One region of the Arthrobacter sp. Y3223151 genome, then DNA from elsewhere that is predicted to be linked to it. Evidence: predicted binding sites of a transcription regulator. Region 1 holds the regulator's gene; the other holds the start of a gene.

Region 1 (4,402 bases):
GACAGTAAGGTCTTCACCATCACCTAGGCCGGTTCTGCTGACGGACGCGGTCAGCGCCAGCGGCCCAGCAACTCGCTGAGCAAGGTCAAGGCGGCGGGCCCGGCCGTGGAGGAACGCAGGACGTGCGGCCCCAGCCGCACCGCCACCGCCCCGGCGTCGAGCATCGCGTCCACTTCGGCCTGGCTCATCCCGCCTTCGGGGCCCACAATCATCAGCACGCGCGCCACGCCGCCGGTCCGGCCCCCGGGCTGGGCACCTGGCCGGGCACCGGCGCCGTCGTTTCCGCCGCGCTCCCCGGCGGCTGAGCCGGCACGCAACCCGGCCGCCTCCACGGCGTCGGCAACGCTGCCTGCGGCGTCCTCGTGCAGCAGCAGCGAGAGCCGGCTGTCCCGGATCAGGGCACAGAGCCCGGCCCGTTCCACCAGCGGCTCCACCTCCGGAACGCGGGCACGCCGCGACTGCTTGGCGGCCGCCCGGACCGCCAGCTGCCATTTCGCCGCTCCCTTGGCCGCCTTGTCCGCCTTCCAGCGCACGATGCTGCGTTCGGCCTGCCACGGCACCACGGCATCGACGCCCAGTTCGGTGGCCGCTTCGATGGCAAGTTCGTCGCGGTTTCCCTTGGCCAGCGCCTGCACCAGCACCAACTCCGGGTCCGGCCTCGGTTCCTGCAGGATCCGGAGCGCGCGGACGGTGAGCTGGCCGGACGTGCCGGCAACGGCCTCCCCTATCAGCCGCCGGCCCAGCCCGTCGGCCAGATCGACGGCTTCACCCGGCTCGATCCGCTTGACGGTGACGGCGTGCCGCGCCTCGTCCCCGGCCAGGGTGAAGCTGTCGCCCGGAGCGACGTCGTCGAGCTCGCCCGGAGCCGTGAAGAACAGGTGGCTGGTCACGCCTAGAGGTTACCGAGCCGGTCCCGCAGGCGGGCGAAGACGCCCGTGCCGGAGGACGCCAGCTTGCCCTCGGTGTATTCCTCGCCGCGGGCCCGGGCCAGCCGGCGCAGCAGGTCCTCCTGCTCCGCATCCAGCTTGCTGGGCGTCTCCACATGCACGTGCACCTGCAGGTCGCCGCGGCCGTAACCGCGCAGGTGGGTCACGCCCAGGCCGCGCAGGGTGAGGGTCTCGCCCGCCTGCGTGCCAGGCTTGATGCTGACTTCCTGTTCGCCGTCGAAGGTGTCCAGCGTAAGGTCGGTGCCCAGCGCGGCAGCGGTCATCGGCACCGAGAGCGTGACATGCAGGTCGTCACCCTCGCGGATGAAGTTCTTGTCCGGGTTGACGCGGATTTCCACATACAGGTCGCCCTGCGGGCCGCCGGCAGGGCCTGCTTCGCCCTGGCCGGCCAGCTGGATCCGCGTTCCGGTCCCGACGCCCGCCGGGAGCTTGATGGTGAGCGAACGCCGGCTGCGGACGCGGCCTTCCCCGTTGCACTCGTTGCAGGGGTCGGGAATGACCGTGCCGAAGCCCTGGCAGCTGCCGCACGCGGCAGTGGTCATGACCTGGCCCAGGATGGACCGCACCGCACGCTGGACCTGGCCGGAACCGCCGCAGATGTCGCAGGTGCGCGGGCTGGTGCCGGGGCGGCAGCAACTGCCGTCGCAGGTGGGGCAGACGACGGCGGTGTCCACTTCGATTTTCTTGTTGACCCCGAAGACCGCGTCCTTGAGGTCGATCCGCACATTGATCAGGGCATCCTGGCCGCGGCGGGTCCGGGAGGCCGGACCGGCGCCGCCCGCCCCGGCGCCGCCGAAGAAGCTTTCGAAGATGTCCTGGAAGGCGAACCCGGACCCGGAGAAGCCACCGCCGAAGCCGGTGTCATTGCCGTTCTCGTTGCCGGTGGTGTCGTAGATGCGCCGCTTCTGCGGGTCGGACAGCACCTCGTAGGCGTGGCTGACCTGCTTAAACTGTTCGGCTGCCTCCGGGCCGGGGTTCACATCCGGATGCAGCTTGCGGGCCAGCTTGCGGTAGGCCTTCTTGATTTCCTCGGTGGAGGCGTCCTGGCTGACACCGAGGGCGTCGTAGTGGTTACTCACCTTGTAGTACTTCACTTCCTGGGGATCGGTTCACCGGCGCCGACGGCCGGTGCGGACACTGCGCGGCGTGTGGCTAGCCGGCGAGGATCCGTGACAAATAACGTGCGACGGCGCGCACCGCGGCCATGGTGGTGGGATAGTCCATCCGGGTGGGGCCGAGGATGCCGACCTTGGCCGTCGCGCCCGGGCCGTACCCGGTGGCCACCACGGAGGTTTCGGCCAGCGAACCGTAGGGGTTTTCGCTGCCGATGCTCACCGACATGCCACGCGCGTCCTGATGCAGTTCGGAGAGCAACTGCAGCAGCACCACCTGTTCTTCAAGAGCCTCGAGGATGGGACCGATGCTCAGCTGGAAGTCGACCGTGGAACGGGCCAGGTTGGCCGTGCCGGCCATCAGGATCCGCTCCTCGTTCGTGGCCGCGGCAAGCTGCGAAAGCTGCGACGCCAAGGCCTCGACCGTGCCCGCCGGTGCCGTCTGCGGCGGCACCGGGAAGGTCTTCAGCAGCCCCGGCACCGCCGCCAGCGGTTTCCCGGACAGCGCCGACAGGAACGCTGCGCGCAGCGTGGACAGGGCATCCTCGGTGACGTCCGCCGGAAGCGCCGCGACATGCTGCTCCACCTTGCCGTTGTCCGCGATCAGCACGACCAGGGCCCTTTTGGGAGCCAGCAGGATGAATTCGATGTGGCGCACCTTGGCAGCACCCAGCTGGGGATACTGGATGACGGCCACCTGGTTGGTCAACTGGGACAGCAACCGCACGGTGCGTTCCATGACATCGTCGAGGTCGTCGGCGCCTTCCAGCAGTTTCTGGATGGCGCGGCGCTCGGGGGCAGAGAGCGGCTTGACGTCCGAAATCCGGTCCACGAACAGGCGGTAGCCCTTGTCCGTGGGAATCCGGCCGGCGCTGGTGTGCGGGGCGACGATCAGCCCCTCTTCCTCCAGCGCCGCCATGTCGTTGCGGATCGTGGCTGACGACACGCCCAGGCTGTGCCGGTCGACCAGTGCCTTGGAGCCCACCGGCTCGCGCGAGTGCACATAGTCTTCGACAATGGCGCGGAGCACTTCCAGCCTCCGGACCTCGCTCACTGCACTCCTCCTGTCTCCAACTCGTCTGCGGACAGACCGTTAGCACTCAACACGTCCAAGTGCTAAGTCTAATACGTCGCCGCCGTTGTTAGCATTGTCGGGCGGCCGTGCCGTGAGGACCACAACCAGCAGAGGACTTAAAGTTTATGAGCAGCTACGGCTGGGGCCCCCAGGATCTCACCGCCCCCAAGGCCCGGGCACTGCGCGAAATCGGCGCCGAACCGGGACTGGTGCTCGAGGACGCACAGAGCGGGTGGGTGGGCGCCGTCGTCCGGGTGGAGAAGTCCGGCGGTGTGCATCTGGTGTCGCTGGAAGACCGCCGGGGCAAGGTCCGCTCGTTTCCGCTGGGTTTCGGCTTCCTGTTCGAGGGCGAGCCGGTGAAGGTGGTGCCGGCGGCGCCCGCGCAGAAGGCACCCGTCCGGCAACGGACGGCCTCCGGTTCGGTCAAGGTCGAGGGCCAGCGTGCCAGGGTCGCGCGGGCCAGCAGGATCTGGGTCGAAGGCAAGCATGACGCCGAACTCGTGGAAAAGGTCTGGGGAGACGACCTCCGGGTAGAGGGAATCGTGGTCGAACCCCTGCACGGCGTGGACGATTTGGCGGCGGCCGTGGCGGACTTCTCCCCCGGTCCGCAGCGCAGGCTCGGCATTTTGGTGGACCACCTGGTCCCCAACTCCAAGGAGTGGCGGATAGCCGAGGCCGCCATGGCCGTGCCCGCGGCAGCGGGCAACGTACTGATTGTGGGCCACCCCTACGTCGATGTTTGGCAGGCCATCAAACCGGCGGTCATCGGGCGGTCCGCGTGGCCGGTGGTTCCGCGCGGCACCGATTGGAAGACCGGCATCCTCGCCGGCCTCGGCTGGCCGCACCGGACCCAGATCGACATCGCCGACGGCTGGAAGAGGCTGCTGGGCAGTGTCAACACCTATGCCGACCTGGAGCCCAGCCTCCTGGGCCGGGTGGAAGAAGTCATCGATTTCCTGACCGTTTGAGCCGGTCCCGGCCGGCGCCGGCGCTCGCGGAATGCACCGGGTGACGGGGTGGAACGGCTAGGCTAGGAACAGAAGTGAGCCATCAGAAGATTTTCCGAAGGTAGGTCCAGTGTCCGAGAACTCTGCGCGTAAGCAGCAGCCGGAGCGCAAGTCCGCTCCGCGCCAGCAGTACCAGAGCGCGTCGGCGTCCGCTTTGCCCCTGACCCCTTCGGAGGACCGGCAATGGGCCACCATGGCGCACTTCGGCGGCATCCTGGGCTGCTTCCCGTCGCTGGCGATCTACCTGATCTTCAAGGACCG
Region 2 (4,402 bases), on a different contig from region 1:
AGGACGCAAAAGTGCCCGAGGGGACCTATTACCACGGACGAAAGGCCCTAACCAGCCCGAAGATTGCTGTCGATGTGGCGCTAGTGCTTCCAGTTCTGCTCGAAGCACGGAGCATTTCGGCCACTCGGCGTCGCTCATCGCCGCCTACCTGTTGCTCGCTGGGGCGCTGCAGCTGGCCGGCTGGGCGGCAGATGGTCTGCCGCAGGCCGAAAATTGACCGAAACGGTGGACGACGCCCTCTTCGCGCCCGCCGCTGGCGAGCTGGAGGGCATGCCCTTTTCCGCCACACGTACAGGCCTCCGACGCTACGCGTCGGGCTCCGGATTCGCGCCGTCCGTTCGGTCAATCACCCGGCCGGTGCCGGCGATTTCCCGGGCCAGCTCGATGCCGTCCTTAGCCTCCTGGAGGGACGGATACGTGACCGATTCGGCCATGAGTTTTCCCTTACCGTCCAGCATTCTGACCCGGTAGCCGCCGTCGGGCGCCTTGATCACTTCGAAATGCCCTGCCATGTCTAGCGTTCCTGTCCACGAGGTTTCCACAGCGCTGTGGAGTCCAAACAGTATGCCATCCGGCGTTTGCTGCCGTCTTGAGCCCTTGCCACACGTGCCGGCCGCGAGGAGAGTGGTCAGTACGCTGACACGCTAGCGAAGGGAAAAACCCATGCAGATCGACAAGCAGCAGATCATCGATTTCCTTAAGCAGCAGGGAAAAGAGGACCAGGCAGTTGCGGCAGATGCAGAACTGCCGGAGAAGGTGGACACCGAGCGCGACTCGGGGCTGTTGTCCAGGCTGGGCATCGACGTCGACGCGCTGCTCGGCAAGCTCCCCGGAGGATTGGGCGAGAAGCTGGGCGGCATGAAGGACAAGCTCGGGGGATTCGGGTAACCAACGCTTCCGCCTAAAGCGGCCGCGCCGCGCAGCGCCCGGAGACAGCCTAGCGGTTGGCTCCGGGCGTTGCCGTGCCCGCCACCATCGGATTTATCGGGAGCCATGCCGGGCCGACGGCGAACTCGTCCTGCACTGAGACGTCGAAGCCAGCGGCGGCTATCGCCGCCGCGGTGTTCCGGTTGGGCTCGCAGCCTTGTGCCGCGAACGACCACACCGGCTGCAGCAGGTCCTGCACCCTGCCGTGCGCGCCCGGGCCGCGGACGTGCTCCAGGAAGAGGAGCTTGCCGCCCGGCTTGAGCACGCGCTTGGTCTCGGCCAGCGCCGCCGCCTGGTCGGGCACGCTGCACAGCACCAGGGTGAACACCACGGCGTCCACACTGGCGTCCTCGGCCGGCAAGTCCTCGGCGACCGCATCCACGACGCGCAGCGCTGTGGAGTGGGACCCCACTCTGGACTCCAGTCGCTTGCGCATGTTCGGGTCCGGCTCGACCAATGTCACGGAGCACCCCGGCGGGAAGTAGGGCAGATTCGCGCCGGTGCCCGCACCGACGTCGTACACAATCCCGCTCAAACCGGACAACAAGGCGGTGCGGTGTGACGCGAGCTCCGCCGGTTCGCGGCGAATGGCGGCATCGTATTGCGCGGCGAACAGCGCGCTTCGCAGTCCCATGAGCGTGGTCCTCTGTTTAGCTCCGATGTAGGTCCCGGTGTCGACCATACTCCGCGTGCCGGGCGGAAGGGAGGGCGTTCAGGCCGGCCGCGTGGTTTCCTCCGGTTCTTCGCGCTGCTCCCGTCCGGCGGCGCGTTCCTTGGCCGCTTTGAGCTGCCGGTGCAGCGAAGCGTTGTCGTCTTCCAGCTCCAGGACCTTGCCGACGCCGGCCAGGTTCACGCCGTCGTCCACGAGCTCGCCGATCCTGCGGAGGCGGTCGACGTCGTCCTGGCTGTACCGCCGGGTGCCGCCCGCCGTGCGCTCCGGTTCCAGCAGGCCGCGCCGTTCGTACAGGCGCAGGGTCTGCTCGCCCACGCCCACGATGTCGGAGACCACGGAGATGCCGTAGACACCCTTGTCCGTCCGCGGCTGCTTCTTCTCGCTTGCCAACATTCCTCCCAAAACCGACTTGCAAACATAGTAGCGCAGAGTCATAATATCTATGCGCTCGAACACAGATTTGGTGAGCGCCAAGGAGAAGAACTGAAGGAGGCTGCCATGTTGATGCGAACTGATCCCTTCCGTGAGCTGGACCGCCTGACCCAGCAGGTCTTCGGAAACCAGGCACGCCCGGTGGCGATGCCGATGGATGCGTGGCGCGAGGGCGAGGAGTTCGTTGTCGAACTCGACCTGCCCGGCGTCGATCCGTCCACCATTGACCTGGACGTGGAACGCAATGTCCTCACGGTTGCTGCGGAGCGCAAGTCCAAGATCGAGGACGGCAAGGAAGTTGTTGCCGCCGAACGGCCCAGCGGCACGTTTAGCCGCCAGCTGATCCTGGGCGACACGCTGGATACGGACAAGGTCACGGCGAACTACGAGGCTGGCGTGCTGGCCCTGCGGATCCCCATCCGCGAGCAGGCCAAGCCGCGCAAGATCGAGATCAGCAGCGGAGACACCAAGCAGATGATCGACGCCTGACCTGTGGGATCGCAGCCGGTGGTGACGCCCGGGCGCGGGCGGAGCCACCGGCTGGCCATGAGCGGCGGCAGTTTTCGGCAGCAGGAGGGAGGCCAGCATGGGTGACGCCGACTTCTACGCCATCCTCGGCGTGGCGCCCGATGCCAGCGAGGCGGACATCAGACGCGCCTACCGGGCCTTACTGCGCATGCATCACCCGGATTTGAACCACGACGGCGATGCGCCGCGGTCGCGCGCCGACGGCCTGGCGATGGGTGCCATCCTGCAGGCTTATTCCGTGCTGGGTGACGCGGGACGCCGAGGAGATTACGACCGCGGACGCCGGGTGGGCAGCGGACGCGGGCAAACGGGGGCTTCGTCCGGCGGCCGCCGCGGCGACCAAACGGCGGCTGCGCCCGGCGGCGCGCAGGAGGCTTCGCGGGGACGGCCCGCGACGCCCAGGACCCGTCCCCGTCCCGCGCCCGCAGTGCGCCCGGCCATGCAGGTGGCGGATCCGGTCTACCTCGGCTTCCCACGACCGGAGCCGGACGATACCGTGTGGCCTGAGTGGCTGCTATTCCCCTTTCGATGAAGCGAGGATCAATGCCTGTTTCCAGTTGGCGTCGGTACGACCATCACCTGTTTCCCGTTTTCCATGAACGGTTCGAGGAGCGCTGGGGGCCGGGGACGGCGCCGTTTTTGGACCCGAGCGTGTTCGAGGAAGGCCAGCCGAGGCCGCGTGCGCAGTGGATCAACGTCGATACCGGCGCTGCGGTCGCCGTCGTGCCGGTGTGGGAGGACGACGACGGCGAACACCGGTCTTTCGCCGTGTTCTACCTGCCGCCGGCCGGTGGCATCTGGGCGCTGCGCCCGGGCTTCACGAACTACACGGAAAGCGTCAACGGCGGCCCGGAACAGGCGGCCTTGCGCAACGACTCGTTCAAAAAGGCCGTGTCCCACGCCGAGGAGTTCATCTACGGAACAGGCGGGAACGGGCACTAGGCGCTGGGCCACCGGGGTAAACACCTGAGCCCGGGTTCAACCGGGGCACTGGAGGTGACGACGGCGGGTGGCGGGGAGGCAGCGCTCCCGGCCCACCCGCCGTCGTCCGTGGTTCTTGGCGGGTCCTACCTGCCGGCGGCTTGCTTGGTGTCCCCGGTCAGGGCGGCCAGCGCTCCGGTGTCCATGTCCTCGGAGGGGCCGCCGAGGTAGCGCGCCATGCTGTCATCCATGGCGTTGATCCAGCGGGTGTGGTGCCGGGCGGCCATGGTTCCGGTCATGACGGAACGGTGGATCATGTCCCGGTAGCCGAGGATGTTCTCTTCTTTGTCCTTCATCCACTGCTTGAGCAGCACCGCGACGGCGTCCAGGTCGAACTCGGGGTAGTCCGTCAGGGCGATCAGGTCGCGCAGGTAGTCGGTCTGGAAATCGGCCTCGGCGTCGTGGTCGGGGAGTGCGTCCTGACGGTTCAGCCAGGCCTGGATGTCCGCTTGGCGTTCCTGCAGCGACGGCAGTTCAATTCGGCCGAGCATCACGTCGCGGGCGAACCATGCCTGCGCGTCGAACATGTTGAACGTGTAGTACTGGTCCTGCGCGCCCAGATAGAACAGGTTGGTGTTCTGCTGCCAGACCACGCCCTTGTAGAGGTTGCCGGGGTAGAGCAGGTTCGGCGACTGCAGCGACAGTTCGGTGGGGAGGAACGGGTACTTGTGCAGGTAGCCGGTGCACAGGATCACGGCGTCGAACTCGCCGGCAGTGCCGTCGCTGAAGTGCGCGGTGCTGCCCTCGAAGCGGGTCACGAGCGGGCGCTCGACCGCCGACTCCGGCCAGTCGAAGCCCATCGGGCCGCTGCGGTAGCTGAACGTGACGGACTTCGCCCCCATCTTGTGGGCCTGCATGCCG

The links. The regulator HrcA, encoded in region 1, represses chaperone genes, less so after heat shock. The targets are predictions, from matches to a motif close to TTNGCACTCGNNNNNNNCGAGTGCNAA.
Region 2: a site for HrcA is predicted at 2,048-2,074, ahead of AC5RUP_RS04895 (Hsp20/alpha crystallin family protein). Genes of this name have one in related genera too.

What each region holds. Positions count from the first base shown of each region.
Region 1 is NZ_JBNHGI010000005.1:22,275-26,676, reverse strand. It holds gene AC5RUP_RS09090 (GerMN domain-containing protein) at 1-27, shown strand, start outside; gene AC5RUP_RS09085 (16S rRNA (uracil(1498)-N(3))-methyltransferase) at 51-890, opposite strand; gene dnaJ (molecular chaperone DnaJ) at 893-2,026, opposite strand; gene hrcA (heat-inducible transcriptional repressor HrcA) at 2,100-3,113, opposite strand; gene AC5RUP_RS09070 (DUF3097 domain-containing protein) at 3,260-4,102, shown strand; gene AC5RUP_RS09065 (DUF4870 domain-containing protein) at 4,212-4,402, shown strand, end outside.
Region 2 is NZ_JBNHGI010000002.1:240,719-245,120, reverse strand. It holds gene AC5RUP_RS04915 (YegP family protein) at 306-512, opposite strand; gene AC5RUP_RS04910 (hypothetical protein) at 664-888, shown strand; gene AC5RUP_RS04905 (class I SAM-dependent methyltransferase) at 938-1,561, opposite strand; gene AC5RUP_RS04900 (MerR family transcriptional regulator) at 1,640-1,993, opposite strand; gene AC5RUP_RS04895 (Hsp20/alpha crystallin family protein) at 2,099-2,521, shown strand; gene AC5RUP_RS04890 (J domain-containing protein) at 2,619-3,092, shown strand; gene AC5RUP_RS04885 (hypothetical protein) at 3,104-3,502, shown strand; gene AC5RUP_RS04880 (trimethylamine monooxygenase) at 3,628-4,402, opposite strand, start outside.